DNA from 4 places in the Erwinia sp. PME.40.26/001 genome. Region 3 is predicted to be linked to each of the others. Evidence: predicted binding sites of a transcription regulator. Region 3 holds the regulator's gene; each other region holds the start of a gene.

Region 1 (3,757 bases), on a different contig from region 3:
GTAGCGGGCGCTCACGGGTGCGCTTTACAAAGCCATCAATTTTTCGGTCAGCAAAATCATTCACCACGCAGCCCGCCGCACGCATGAAAAACACGCCCAGCACAAATACCAGCAGCACGTTAAGCGGTGGTGCCTGCCTTCCTGCCAGCCACAGCGCCCACAGCGTGGGCCACAGCAGCAACAGTGAACCAATCGGTTTATCAATACGCATCAGACGGCTGTAGGCCGCCACCTTACTCATTGGCACGCTTTTCTCCACGCTATGCTCCCCCTTCTGCCGCCACGCTGGCATAGAGCGGGGAGGCAGGTAAAAACAGTTCGGTCAGTAACAGTGGCTTGCCTGACAGACGCAGACGCGAACGCCGGCCCCACAGCGTGTCGCTGTGGCCAACATCAATAAAGTCACGCGTCAGCGTTGAAGAGGCAAAAAGATAGCGGCCCAGCGGTACCGTGCCCAGCTGTTGCAGCTTCTGTTCGGGGCCGTTGAGGGTGGATTCCGGCACCAGCGTGCGGGCGACCAGCCAGGGGACGCCGTCGCCGCAGAGTTCAATTTCCCGCAGCCAGTAACGCGGCTCGGCAGGCAGCAGCACGATATCTTTATCCTCTGCCGCTTCCTGCGCACTGATAAATCCCTCACGCAGCAGGTTCACCGTCACCGCCTGGCAGTGACGCTCAAAGCGACGCGTCATGGAATCGACTTCCATCAGCCAGTCAAGCAGGGGGGCCGTTAACAGAGGGGATGAATCCGGCAGCCAGTTGATCGCGCGCAATTGCGACAGCGCGTTCTCAGCCATAACACTTCTCCGCAAAATCTTCGATGCGTCAGTGTAACGCAGACCCTGGCGGCAAACCTATCAAAGCCGGGCAAATAGCCGTGAATTTATGGCGCGTTTACAGTCTTATTCGCGCTTCAGGCGGTTACTGTTTGCCAGCCACAGGGTGATCACCAGGATCAGGATGGCGATGGCATAAGCCAGGGTATCAAAGGGGTTTTTATGATCGACGATGATCAGGCGAATAATCGCCGTAATGCCGATATAGACAAAGTAGCGCAGCGGGAAATGGTAGCCAGACTGGAAATACTTAATGATCAGCGCGATAAACTCAAAGTAGAGGAAGTAAATCACGATACCTTCGATCAGCAGATAAGACGACGTCTGCTCGCCGGTATTCAGCAGCACGTTACCCAGATGGATGGTCTCTTTGCCAAGAAAGATGATCAGAATGCAGGCCAGCACAATCAGGCCGGTGTTTAAAACCATTTGCAGGGCAAAGGCCAGCCGGGTGGCGGGCGTGTTACGTTCCTGGGACGTCATGATACACCTCAAAGTCACTGTTATCCGTCGGGAATGCCGACGGATAACAATATGCTTGAGTGTGATGCAGATCACAACATTTCGATGAGGCTCACCGCATGACGGGGCGACCGGGAAAAAAGATCGCCCCGCCGTAACGTCGGGATTTAACGGTAATTCGCGTCGCGGTCGGTGGTCATATCGTACAGCTGGTACTTACGACCCAGCATCTGACCGCCATCACGCGTCAGCGGAGTCCAGTTCACCTGCGCACGACCGCGGGTTGGTGACACGCTGAAGACATCCATTGGCACGGAGATATAGAAGCCTTTGGTGAAGTCACCCTCGCCGTACTCTTCCGCAGAAACGTTGGTTTTGGTGGCGTAAGCCCCGACGGTAATACCGCTGTCGAAGCGCTTCGAAATATCCACCGTCACGCCTTTATCTTCCGCCAGGTACTGCCCGACGCTGGCTTTCACCAGCACGTTACGCATAAACCACGGCTGCCAGTAACCAGTAATGTTGCCCACCTTGGCGCTGTAGTCGGTGAACTTCATCATGTTGTCCCAGTCACGCTGTTTGACATAGTTGGCGTCGACCCCCACGGCCCAGCTGGCATCCAGCGGACGATAAAGCACTTCGCCCCCGGCCCCGCCGTACATGGTTTCCAGATAGCCGCCGTACACCTGTCCGTAGAACCCGTTGCCGAGCTCATGCATGTAGTTGGCCTGCAGGTTATTCACATAGACGTTATTTTCAACGTAGTCGCGAATATGGGTACGCACCCGTGGCAGGGAGGAGTCCGCCGGTGCACCGTTGTAATTAAACTTGTCGTAGTTGTTGGCCAGGTTGCCAAACAGGCTGCCGTCCAGCAGCAAGTGGTCCGTCAGCCAGAAGCTGGCGTTCGCCATTACGCCCACCTGGTAAAGGTAGAAGCTTTCCGGCCCACCGACTGACTGGTTGAGCACCGGTGACAGGCTGTAGCTCAGACGGTCGCCGTCGATACGGAAGCCCTGCTCGGTATGTCCCGGATCGCGCGGGTCAACTCGCTGCTGCTGAAGCGTCTCTTCCCGTCCCAGCGGATATCCCGCCAGCTGGCGTTGCAGGCTGCCCACGTTGGTTTCCGTGGTGACCTGTGGCATGTGGCTGCGCGTTTGCGTCACGCGCAGCGTATCCACGCCTTCCGGCAGGTGGTTGGCAAGAATGACGTTGGCGCGGTCGACGCCGCGCTGCGTATCACGGTATTTATACTGCTCCCCGGTGACGGTCATCGTGCTGCCGTCCACCTGAATATTCGGCGCATTCAGACCGGCGTTGTACTTCAGGTCGGTCAGTTGGTTGGCAGTCAGCGTGGGCTCAAGGAAGCGGTCCTGCGGCTGCGGATTGTATTCCGGCTTCGGCGTATCCCGCTGATTCTGGTGCAGATCGTTAAAGTTAGTGCGCAGGGTGAAACCGGCCATAAAGGTGTTGCCACGCTCATAGCTGACGTTCACATCTGCCCAGTCAGTAATCCGGTAGATTGCCCCAACGTTGAACTTGCTTTTCTGCTCCAGACGCCCGGCAAAGTCATCTTTATAATCGTTGCCTTCATACTCCATCTTGAGGCGCAGCGGCTGCCACGGCGTCTGATACTCAATGCCGCCGAAAATAGCCGTTGGTCCTTTAAACATATCGCCACCGCTCACCGACCCGGCAGTGCCGCTGCCCTCTGCACGGTAGCAGTATTTTTCGCTGGCAGAACAGAACGGGTTCTTGACGGTGCCGCTGTTACCGATGTAGCCCCAGCCCATGCCGAGGGTGAAGTCAAACGGCCCCCAGGCCTTGGTGGCCACCAGATATTCACTGTCAAACAGGCCAGTACCGCCGAGGTCACGCGACCCTACGGACACTTCCGGCAGCCAGAAGCCCTCTTCCCACAGGCGCAACTTGAGGTCGAACGCTTTATCTTTGTAGGTCTGATCGCCAGAGAAGCTGGATACGGCGCTGTATTCCCGGGTTTTGACGTCGGTGTAGCGGATGGTGGCCTCCAGCCACGGGAACAGCTGCACCGAGGAGGAGTAAAAGTGGTACTGATCGTTATAGCGGTAGTTAAGGCTGAACTCGCCCTCTTTGGCCATACGCGCGGTCGGCACCTGCATCAGACCCACGCCGCCAAAGTCAGACTGAGACGGGCCAATCGGGTCCGGATACGTAGCAGCCTGAGCCTGGCAGGCACAGGCAACGGAGAGTGACAGCAGGCTGAGAAGATAACGTTTTTTCATCAGTCAGGGATCCGGTGCGTCAGTACAGAAATGATCTGCTGGTTGAGATCGGCATAGGCGGCCGGCAGCGTCCACGAGGAGAAGCCAACGAAGAGGATGCTGCCCGGTTGTGGCTCGTAGTGACGACGGTTCCAGTACGCCACCGGCACGTCGGTCACCTCACCCCCGGGGGAGATCACCTGTGCGATGTTGCGTTCACCG
Region 2 (3,757 bases), on a different contig from region 3:
CCACCACGCTTGGGTGGATTTCTTCGCTCAGATAGGTCATGCCCACAGCGGCCACGCCGCTTAGGGAGAGTCCGATCAGCGCGCGTATCATCAGTATGCCGTGCCAGCTGGTCATGGTGGCAGAAAGCAGGGTGAAAATCGCCGCCAGCATCAGGGCGGTGACCATCACCGACTTACGTCCGACCGCATCGGATAACGGGCCGGTGATCAGCAGGCCCAGTGCCAGCATCCCCGTAGAAACCGACAGGGAAATACTGCTGGCCGCCGGGGAGACGCCAAACTCCTGCGACAGCACGGGAAGGATCGGCTGTACACAGTAAAGCAGGGCGAAGGTCGCCAGACCGGCGGAGAACAGCGCCAGCGTGACGCGCATAAACTGAGGGGTTCCGCGTTTTATCAAAATATTCTTATCCGCGGCTGGCTGGCCGGAGAGGGCGGGAGTGGCCCGGTCAGCAGAAGCGGGCGGTCTGACGGCAGGCGATGAGCGGTTCACAACGGTTCCTTAGCAAGTTCATGGGGGGATGACGTTGTAAAGGGTAAGAAACTGAGATTATGATGTCTAATATATTAATAATCTCGAATGATATGTTAAACCTATGAATATAGAGCTGCGCCATCTGCGCTATTTTGTCGCCGTGGCGGAAGAACTGCATTTCGGCCGGGCTGCCCAGCGGCTGAATATTTCGCAGCCTCCGCTCAGTCAGCAAATCCAGATTCTGGAAAAGGAAACTGGCGCTCGCCTGCTGGCCCGAACCAACCGCAGCGTGCAGCTGACGGCCGCCGGGAAGCAGTTTCTGCAGGATGCCCGTCAGATCCTGCAGCAGGTCGAACAGGCCGCCGATAAAGCCTCCCGGCTGCATCGCGGAGATGAAGGGGAGCTGCGTATTGGTTTCACCTCCTCGGCCCCCTTTATTACCGTGGTCTCCGATGCGTTATTCACCTTTCGCCAGCGCTTCCCTGCGGTGCATATCCAGATGCAGGAGATCAACACCCGCCAGCAGTTGGCCCCGCTCAGCGAAGGACGCCTTGACCTGGGCGTTATGCGCAACACGCTGCTGCCGGAAAGCCTCGATCATCAGCTGCTGCTGCGCGAGCCGATGTTCGCGCTGGTTCACCGCGCCCACCGTCTGGCCGGCAGGCCGCGTATTGCACTGAGCGAGCTGGCGCAGGAACCGTTTGTCTTTTTTGACCCGCAGGTGGGGACCGCGCTGTATGGCGAAATTCTCGACCTGCTGGGGCGTTACCAAATCCAGCCCGACATTGCTCAGGAAGTGGGCGAAGCGATGACCATTATTGGCCTGGTGTCTACCGGACTCGGCGTCTCTATTCTTCCCGCTTCGTTTCGCCGCGTGCGGCTGAGTGACGTGGTGTGGATACCCCTGACCGAGCAAGATGCGCAATCGGAAGTGTGGCTGGTGTGGTCCCGGCAGCGGGAGATGCCAGCGGTGGTCGCCTCCATGATGAAACTCCTGCTGCCGTTACCGCAGCATAAATAGCGGAAAACATGAGCAGGTGAAGGTGGTTTATGTGCGGCAAATCACATATCGAATCAAATATTTGACGCCATCTGATAAGTGTTTCACCATGAGCCGGATGCTTTATTTTGAAGCGCGAAAATAAGAGCCGATCGGTCGGCCATCATCGTCAGTTTCTGACGACTGTCGGTTGGTTCAGAAAAGCGACAAACGCTGTTTTGACGGTAATAAGCGGGAGTAGGGTGTGATTGCGGACAGTCAGCCTGGCCATATTGACCAGATTAAACAGACTAATGCCGGAGCGGTGTACAGACTGATTGATCGGTTTGGCCCTATCTCGCGTATTGAGCTGTCAAAAAAAGCGCAGCTGGCTCCGGCCAGTATCACCAAAATCGTGCGGGAGATGCTGGAAGCCCACCTGGTGCAGGAGACAGAGTTTCAGGAGCCCGGAAGCCGTGGCCGCCCGGCCGTCGGACTGCTGCTGGACACCCAGGCCTGGCATTTCCTTTCCGTGCGCATCGGCGCTGGCGATATCACACTCGCCCTGCGTGACCTCAGCAGTAAAATGGTGGTGGAGCAGCAGTTTGCTCTGCCGGCGCAAGACGCACTGCCGCTGCTGGCCCGCATCATCCAGCAGATCGACCAGTTCTTTATCCATCACCAGCACAAGCTGGAACGCCTGACCGCCATTGCTATCACGTTGCCGGGCATTATGAACAGCCAGACCGGGATTGTGCACCGGATGCCCTATTATGACGTGGACGATATGCCGCTTGGCCCGTCGCTGGCCAGCCACACCGGTCTGCCGGTCTATATTCAGCATGATATCTGCGCCTGGACGATGGCCGAGTCGCTGTTTGGGGCCTCGCGGGATGCCCGCGATGTCCTCCAGGTGGTGATTGACCATAATGTGGGCGCGGGGGTGATCACCGGGGGGCGCTTGCTGCACGGCGGCAGCAGCACGCTGGTGGAGATCGGCCATACCCAGGTCGATCCGTGGGGCAAACGCTGCTACTGCGGCAATCACGGTTGCCTGGAAACAGTAGCCAGCACGGACAGCATGCTGGAGCTGGCCGCGCAGCGGATGCAGGCCTCCATGAGTTCCACGCTGCATAATCAGTCGTTAACCATTGATGCCCTCTGTGATGCCGCGCTGGCCGGGGATCAGCTTGCCTGTGACATCATTTCCGGCGTGGGTAACAGCGTGGGGCGCATTGTGGCGGTGATGGTCAACCTGTTCCATCCGCAGAAAATTCTCATCGGATCGCCGCTTAACCGGGCGCAGAGCATCCTTTACCCGGCAATAGTGACCTGTATTCGTCAACAGGCCTTACCCAGCTACAGTAAAGCTGTCAGCGTGGAACCCACCGCCTTTATTAATCTGGGCACGATGCCGGGGGCAGCGCTGGTCAAAGATGCGCTCTATAACGGGTCATTGTTAATCAAACTGCTACAAGGCTGATAAATTCACTAAACATTGCGCTAACGCAATCTCCGACCGGCGGCACTCCCCTACAATTTTCGCTCATTTACCGAGTATGAAAATTATTAATGAGGCCAGGCTGTGCCTGTCGGAGTCATCCCATGTTGAAACGTTTATTTGTCACTGGAACCGATACTGAAGTAGGAAAAACGGTGGTATCGCGCGCGTTGTTACAAAAGCTGGCGACAAACAATAAACGCGCCGTAGGCTACAAACCGGTTGCTAAAAGCAGCCAGCAAACGGAAGAAGGACCACGCAATAAGGATGCCCTGGTTCTTCAGGGTTCTTCATCCGTACAGTTGCCGTATCAGGCGATTAATCCCATCACCCTGCTCGACGATGAGATCAGTACCAGCGCAACCCCGATCAGTTACGCAACCTTAAGCCACGGGCTGCATGCCCTGAACGATCAGGCTGACTATATTGTGGTGGAGGGGACCGGCGGCTGGCGCAGTCTGATGAACGATCTGCGTCCGCTGTCTGACTGGGCGGTTCAGGAACAGCTGCCCGTGGTGCTGGTGGTCGGCATTAAACTGGGCTGCATCAGCCATGCGCTGCTCACGGCGCAGGCGGTAATCAACGACGGTCTGCCGCTTTTAGGCTGGGTGGCTAACCGGATTAACCCCGGCCTGGCGCACTATGCAGAAATTATTGATGTGCTGCGGGATAAAATTCCGGCTCCTCTGCTGGGGGAGTTGCCCTATCTGCCCCGGGCAGAAACGCGTGATCTGGCCCACTATCTTGATCTGACCGCGCTGGATTTATAACGTCGACGGAGCCCGCCCCTGCCAAACGGCTG
Region 3 (3,757 bases):
GTCAGCATAGTGTGTTCACGCGCCAGGATAGTCATGGCGTTGATATGCTCCACAATAAACTGGCTGTGCGTGACCCACAGCTGCATATCGGACAGATAGCCGGAGTTAAAGCCCGGTTCCTGCATCGCCTGGTGCAGGGAGTTAAACAGCGCATTGTGTGCCTGGTTAACCCGCATCCGCTGGTAAGCCAGCTTCACGGCATCCTGTTCGTTACCCAACAGCATCTGCAGTGCTTCCTGATAGGTCTCCAGCGCATCGTGCGCATTCTGCCGCAGTAACCCACTCTGCCACTGAGGCCACAGCCAGATCATGCCGCCAAAGGCGATCAGGCAGCCCATCAGCGTGTCCATCAGTCTTGGCAGCAGGAACTGCGCGCCGTTCAGGGCTAACAGCTGTAATGAATACACCGCCGTGACGGTGAACCCCACTGTGGCCCAGCCATAGAATTTCCGGATAAACAGGTAGCTCACCAGCGTGATGACCAGCATGATCAGCAACACCCAGGATTCCGGGGCGTGTAGCCCGAGGGTAGCGGCTGCGATGACCAGCCCGGCCAGCGTGCCCAGCGCCCTGTGCTGAATACGCACCCGGGTGGCGCTGTAGCCGTTAAGACTGACAAACATCACCGTCATCAGGATCCAGTAAGGCTTCGGCAGATTGAAGAACAGCGCCAGCGAACTGGCAAAGGTCAGCATCACCGCGTAGCGTGCGGCAGTGCGCAGGGCGGAGGATTTCAGCGACAGGTAGCTCTTTAGCGCCGGGAGCAGGGGCAGGCGACGCTGGCGGTCGGCCATCAGGTCACGGCGATACAGCGGACGCTGAGTGCGCAGCACGCGTGCGATGCGGCTGAAGTGGTAATAACAAAAGTGGCCGACCGGGTTGTCGGGATGCTGACGGGCAATCTTCTCCAGCGCCTGAAGCGGTTTATCCATGGTGAAACGTTCAGGGTAACGATGATAGAGAATATCATCGGCCAGCACCCGCAGCCTGGCGGCAATGGTCTGTGCGTTCCAGCGGATGACCGCTTCAGCATGGCTTTTTTCTACCAGCTTTTGCACTTCTTCCGGCTGATGCAGGCTGACCGCAATATGTTCCTGCAGATCGAGCGCCACCTGGAATGCCCGTGTCAGACGCTGATAGTGGTTGTCCCGATTAGCGGACAACATATGCATCTGCTGATAGCAGGTATTAATCAGGTCGACGGCTTTCTGCTGGCGTGCCAGCAGCGGCGGCAGGGCGGTCTGCGGATCGGTGAGCCGGGTCAGAAGGGTGTATTTTGCTTCACAGTAGTCTGCCAGTTCACGGTACAGCAGGCTGAGGGTTTCACGCATCGGCTGCTCTTTCCACAGCCAGAACCAGAACCAGTTAAATGCTCCGTACCAGACGGTCCCCAGAATATATAACAGTGGGGGCTGCCACAGAGGCATTCGTCCCGCCAGGCTGAGGGTAAAGATGGCGGCAATCAGCGAAGCCGGAAGCAGGCGGCCATGAAGGGGGCTAATCTCACCCGTGACGCCCAGCACTAAGGCCATGACTAGCAGGATAACGGGCAACGGCACGCCCTCTAACCCGGCGTACTGGATCAGGAAGCTGCTGGAGGCGAACAGACAACCGCCAACGATGAGGCGTTTAAAGAAGCGTTTGTGGGGGGTATCCAGACCGGCGTTATTACAGCAGGCGGGCACTAAGGAGAACAGCAGCCCGTTTTGCAGGTTGCCCAGCATCCAGCCGATCGCCACGGGTAAACACAGCACCAGCGTTTGTCTGAGCGCATAGTTAACTTCCGGGTGATAGATAAGTCTCCGCCACATGAGCCACACCAAATAAAAACGGCGCGACAGGGCGTCGCGCCGTGGGTTCAGAGCCGGTTAACGTGTGCCGTATACAACGATGGTTTTACCATGTGCAGAGATCAGGTTCTGATCTTCAAGCATTTTCAGAATACGGCCTACGGTTTCACGGGAGCAGCCGACAATCTGGCCGATCTCCTGACGGGTGATTTTAATTTGCATGCCGTCCGGGTGCGTCATGGCATCTGGCTGTTTGGCCAGATTCAGTAACGTTTGGGCAATGCGTCCGGTGACATCCAGGAAAGCTAAATTACCCACTTTCTCTGACGTAACCTGCAGTCGACTCGCCATCTGTGCAGAGAGACGCATCAGAATGTCAGGATTCACCTGAATCAGCTGACGGAATTTTTTGTAAGAGATTTCAGCCACTTCACAGGCTGTTTTCGCACGTACCCATGCACTGCGTTCCTGACCTTCTTCAAAGAGGCCCAGTTCGCCGATGAAGTCGCCCTGGTTGAGGTAAGAGAGGATCATCTCTTTGCCTTCTTCATCCTTGATTAACACCGCTACAGAACCTTTAACGATGTAATAGAGGGTTTCCGCCTTTTCACCCTGATGTATCAGCGTGCTTTTGGATGGATATTTGTGAATATGGCAATGTGACAGGAACCATTCGAGTGTAGGGTCTGTTTGCGGTTTGCCGAGAACCATTCGCTGTTATCCTCTGTTGTAATCGAGCCTAAATATACCCTCTATTCTGCGGGAGACAGGGGCATTGCCGCTGATCTGCCGTACGAAATAATTAAGGGTATCAGGGTATGAATCCCTGCCAGGCGTTGAAATATTCAAGCGTTCCCATAGGAAAATATACGGGCCTCTGTTAGGAGCATGGCTCGTGCTGTCGTCCCGTTTTACCGTGCATTGTCTTGCCAGTAAAATATTGCAGCTTTGTTTGTAGCACAGCTTTACAAGGCTGTCTTCTGTTGTCTCGCTTCAGCATAGTTGGAAAAAGGCAGCGTTGCCGTTTTTATTGGCACAGCGTACTCTGCGGTAACTGAATGAAATCGAGGATTTTGTTATGCAAGCACGTGTTAAATGGATTGAAGGTCTGACATTTTTGGGAGAATCCTCATCGGGCCACCAGGTGCTGATGGACGGAAACTCCGGGGACAAAGCGCCCAGCCCGATGGAGATGGTGCTGATGGCCGCCGGAGGCTGTAGCGCTATTGATGTGGTTTCTATTCTACAAAAAGGCCGTCACGATGTGGCTGACTGCGAAGTGAAGCTTACCTCAGAACGTCGCGAAGAAGCCCCGCGCATCTTCACCCATATCAACCTGCATTTTATCGTCAGCGGCAAAGCGCTGGGGGATAAAGCGGTATCACGCGCCGTCGACCTGTCCGCAGAGAAATACTGTTCAGTGGCCATTATGCTGGGGCAGGGCGTCAAAATGAGCCACAGCTATGAGGTTATCGACCTCGCCTGACCCCGGTTTTCTGATAACAACGCGATGGAGCAGGTGGCCACCATCGCGTCATGTTCTTCACCTCCTCCTTCCCGACAGCGGCACATGATGCTCACCCCCTCACCACACGCATTTCACGCCACAGACTGACGGGGCAACCGCAGTATATTCCCCGGCGCAGTAGACGAAGGCCTGCAGACTCAGGCTGGTCGTTATTCCGTTAAAACCCAATCAAGGAGTGATGATGAATACCAAGACGCTAATTCAGGATGTCTCCGCCAACGTGCTGCAATGGCGGCGTCACATTCATGCCCATCCGGAGCTCTCTTTTCATGAACAGGGTACGGCTGATTATGTTGCCGCTGAACTGGAAAAGTTTGGTCCTCTGACGATCAGTCGACCCACCCCTAACAGCGTGCTGGCTGAGCTTTCAGGTTCCCACCGGGGTGACTGCATTGCCCTGCGGGCGGATATGGATGCTCTGCCCATTGAAGAGCTGAAC
Region 4 (3,757 bases), 230 kb from region 3:
GACATCACCATTTACAACCCTGAAACGCTGCAGTCTTCGAAGTTTGGTGCCGATCCGGTGGAGTTTTACAGTATTCATCTGCCGCGTCAGGTATTTGCCGATCTTGCCGATCGATCTCCGCCGATCCTGTATGAAGGGGTACTGCGCGATCCCACGCTGTTTGCCGCCATCTGCGGCTATGTGCAGTCAGGTGATGAAGAGCAGGAGCAAAACCTGCTGTGGCTGACCAGCCAGCTATTGCAACACCGGCGCGGCGCGTCCCCTGCGCCTGCCACGCTTCCCGTGGGGCGGGCGCTGGAGTGCATGCGCGATAATCTGACCATAAAGCTGACGCTGGACGAACTGTCTGCCGCTGCCGGACTGAGCAAATATCATTTCGTGCGGCAGTTTCGTCAGCAGACGGGCATTGCCCCGCTGCAATATCATATGCAGCTGCGCCTGCTGGCAGCGCGTAATCTGCTGCGTGACCACCACAGCGCCCTGGATGTGGCGCACCGGCTGGGCTTTTACGACCAGAGCCACTTTATTAACAGCTTTCGCAGAATGATGGGGATCACCCCCCATCACTATCTGCGCAGGCTCAGCCGATAAATTCACGGTAGCCGGAGAGGATCACGTAACCGGCGAAATAGCAGAAAATCACCGCCGACGCGATATACGACCAGCGCAGCATCTTCGCCCCGAGCATGCGTCCGCCAACACTCCCCATCGCACACAGCACCGCCGTCCAGGTCACGCCCGCGAGGAAAAATCCGCTGAGGAACCATCCTGACGCCGCTGTGCCGCTGCTGCTCATCCGCGAAATCAGGGCACCGCCGACCGCGGCAAACCACAGGATCGCCGTGGGCGATGACATGGCGAGGAAAATACCGCGAAAAAAGTTCTGACGAATACTGAGTGCCTGGCCGATGTCCCCGGCGCTAAGGTCCGCCGTCGGGCGCAGGGCGTTCTGCACCATTTTCCATGCAAACCACAGCAGGATGAGCGACCCCCCGATCCACAGCACCCAGCGCACCGCAGTGAACTGCAACAGCACCGCCATCCCCGCCATGGCGAGGATGGCGTAGATCAGATCGCCCACGCAGGTGCCGATCCCCAGCCAAAAGCCGTGAAAATAACCGCGCTGCATCGCCAGGGTGATCATCGCAATATTGGCGATGCCGATATCCAGGCACAGGGAAAGGCTGAGAAGAAAACCATTTGAAAAGGGCATTGGCGTCCGGTCAGTGAGGAAAGTGAAGCCCATTATGCTCAGGGCATGAGCGGAAATATTGGAAAATATTGCGCCTGCGGCAGGGGTAGGGACGCCTCCCGTGCGGCGAGGCCGTTTAGCTCTGGTTTATCTTTTTATCGGCATACTGAGGGTGATTATGTGATCTGGCTCATAAAATATTGCCTGAAAAATGGGCTGCATGTATAATTTTCTAGCAATATTCAATAAAGCGGCATACAGGCCATCATGAAAAAATTCTTTAAATACGTGTTCCGGGTTTATGTCGACACCTTTAAACACGTACCGCCAGGCGCTGTTCTTTAAGCCTGGCTGCACCGAAAACCCTCGATAATGCGTCGGTCAGGGATCGACCGATGGTTATCACCCGTTTCGATTATCCCATGAGAAAGCTATTGCATAACCGTCGCGTCTGCGCGAATCTGTCCTCTATGCAACCGACTCAGCTGTGTCTTACCACCCCAACCACCACCACCACCGCTTATGGCGGCGTGTGGCGAGTTTGCGTGTCTGAGTAGTTAGCACACCTTCCCCCACCCGCCGGTTTCCGACGGGGTCGCTTATTTCTCCGTCGTCACCGGTGTTTACCCGCATCGATAAAGGAGAAATAACATGTCTGACGCCTCCGCGTTATTAATCATTGATATGCAGGCAGGCTTACTGCACGGTCCGCAGGAGCCTCATGATAAAGCCGGTTTACTGGCGAACGTTTCCCATCTGATTGTCACTGCCCGTTTGCAGCAGGTGCCGGTCTTTTTTGCCCAACACACCGGCCCGGCGGGATCGCCGATCGCCGCTGACAGCATGGCGTGGCAGCTGGCTGCGGAACTGCCGCGGGCGGAGACGGACCGCTGTTTTAACAAAGCGCGGCCCAGCTGTTTTGCCGGTACGCCGCTGCTGGCATGGCTGCAGGCGTCTGACGTGAAGCGGCTGGTGATCGCCGGAATGAAAACAGAATACTGCGTTGACACCACCTGTCGGGCGGCGGCGGATCTGGGGTTTGACGTGGAGCTGGTGAGCGATGCCCACAGCACCCAGGACAGTGCCGTGCTCACCGCCGCGCAGATAATTGCCCATCATAATGCAACGCTGGCGGGGCCGTTTGTCCGTCTGGTCAACACGGCGGATGTGCGCTTTGTGTAACGGAGTCGGACAGCATTCAGCAGGATAAACGGAATAAGGCCGGTAAGGCCTTATTCCGCCTGAGGGAGGATCAGAGGGTTGGTCCGGCCTGAGCGATACGCGCGCCGTCTTCTGTGCGGGTGTACTGGGCAAAGTTGTCGATAAATAAGCGGGCTAATTTTTCGGCCGCCTGCTGCCACTGTTCTGCGCTTTCCCAGCCATTGCGCGGGTCAAGCAGGGCATCCGCCACCCCCGGAACCTGAGCCGGGATCATCAGCTCAAAGATCGGCAGCCGGGTATCATTCTGCGCAATCGTCCCGTTAAGGATAGCGTTGATAATATTGCGGGTATCCTTCAGCGACAGGCGCTCCCCTTTACCATTCCATCCGGTGTTGACCAGCCAGGCTTCTGCCTGCGTTTCTGCCATTTTTTCCGCCAGCACGCTGGCATAACGGGTCGGTGGCAGCATTAAAAAGGCGGCCCCGTAGCAGGCAGAAAAGGTCGGTGTCGGCTGGGTGATGCCGCGTTCGGTGCCGGCGAGTTTAGAGGTAAATCCGGACAGGAAGTGGTACTGCATCTGTTCACGGGTCAGGCGCGAAACCGGCGGCAGCACGCCAAAGCCATCCGCCGCGAGGAAAATCACTTTCGACGGATGGCCTGCAGCGGACACCGGGCGGACGATATTCTCAATATGATCCAGCGGGTAGGAGACCCGGGTGTTTTCCGTTTTGCTGCCATCAGCGAAGTCGATGCTGCCATCGGCCTTCACCATCACGTTTTCCAGCAGCGCGTTGCGGCGGATGGCGCGGTAAATTTCCGGCTCTGCGGCTTCACTCAGATTGATGGTTTTGGCATAGCAACCGCCTTCAAAGTTGAAGACGCCCTCCGCGTCCCAGCCGTGTTCGTCGTCACCGATCAGCTCGCGCAGCGGGTCTGTGGACAGCGTGGTTTTACCGGTACCGGACAGGCCGAAGAACAGCGCAACATCCCCCGCAGCACCCCGGTTGGCGGAGCAGTGCATTGAGGCAATTCCCCGCTGGGGCAGCAGGTAGTTCATCACTGAGAACAGCCCTTTTTTCATCTCGCCGCCGTACCAGGTCCCGCCAATCAGCTGAATTCTCTCAGTCAGATTGAAGGCCACAAAGTTTTCAGAGTTCAGCCCCTGTGACTGCCACTGGCTGTTGGTGCATTTTGCGCCGTTCATCACGATGAAATCAGGGGTGAAGTTCGCCAGCTCCTCTGCGGAAGGGGCGATAAACATGTTTTTCACAAAGTGCGCCTGCCAGGCGACTTCTGTCACCACCCTGACCGCCAGCCGCGAGTCGGCATTGGCACCACACCAGGCGTCTACCACGTAGAGTTTTTTCCCTGACAGCTGCTGGCAGACCAGCGCGCGCAGTTCTG

What was found. The regulator CRP, encoded in region 3, controls carbon source genes, mostly activating them, when cyclic AMP is high. The targets are predictions, from matches to a motif close to ATGTGANNNNNNTCACAT.
Region 1: the regulator CRP is predicted to act here: its motif matches at 1,376-1,393, upstream of psiE (phosphate-starvation-inducible protein PsiE).
Region 2: the regulator CRP is predicted to act here: its motif matches at 1,526-1,543, upstream of mlc (sugar metabolism global transcriptional regulator Mlc).
Region 4: the regulator CRP is predicted to act here: its motif matches at 1,371-1,388, upstream of azuC (stress response protein AzuC).

Annotation. Positions count from the first base shown of each region.
Region 1 covers NZ_JBVHNP010000015.1:23,042-26,798, reverse strand. Annotated here, with positions in the region: gene ubiA (4-hydroxybenzoate octaprenyltransferase) at 1-259, opposite strand, end outside; gene ubiC (chorismate lyase) at 261-794, opposite strand; gene psiE (phosphate-starvation-inducible protein PsiE) at 900-1,316, opposite strand; gene ACZ3HG_RS22290 (YjbH domain-containing protein) at 1,463-3,556, opposite strand; gene ACZ3HG_RS22285 (capsule biosynthesis GfcC D2 domain-containing protein) at 3,556-3,757, opposite strand, start outside.
Region 2 covers NZ_JBVHNP010000001.1:444,583-448,339, forward strand. Annotated here, with positions in the region: gene ACZ3HG_RS02385 (MFS transporter) at 1-493, opposite strand, end outside; gene ACZ3HG_RS02390 (LysR family transcriptional regulator) at 597-1,496, shown strand; gene mlc (sugar metabolism global transcriptional regulator Mlc) at 1,720-2,937, shown strand; gene bioD (dethiobiotin synthase) at 3,060-3,725, shown strand.
Region 3 covers NZ_JBVHNP010000003.1:49,220-52,976, reverse strand. Annotated here, with positions in the region: gene ACZ3HG_RS10790 (YccS/YhfK family putative transporter) at 1-1,811, opposite strand, end outside; gene crp (cAMP-activated global transcriptional regulator CRP) at 1,869-2,501, opposite strand; gene ACZ3HG_RS10780 (OsmC family protein) at 2,869-3,276, shown strand; gene ACZ3HG_RS10775 (amidohydrolase) at 3,500-3,757, shown strand, end outside.
Region 4 covers NZ_JBVHNP010000003.1:277,590-281,346, reverse strand. Annotated here, with positions in the region: gene ACZ3HG_RS11775 (helix-turn-helix transcriptional regulator) at 1-591, shown strand, start outside; gene ACZ3HG_RS11770 (LysE family translocator) at 581-1,213, opposite strand; gene azuC (stress response protein AzuC) at 1,460-1,537, shown strand; gene ACZ3HG_RS11760 (cysteine hydrolase family protein) at 1,844-2,374, shown strand; gene pckA (phosphoenolpyruvate carboxykinase (ATP)) at 2,445-3,757, opposite strand, start outside.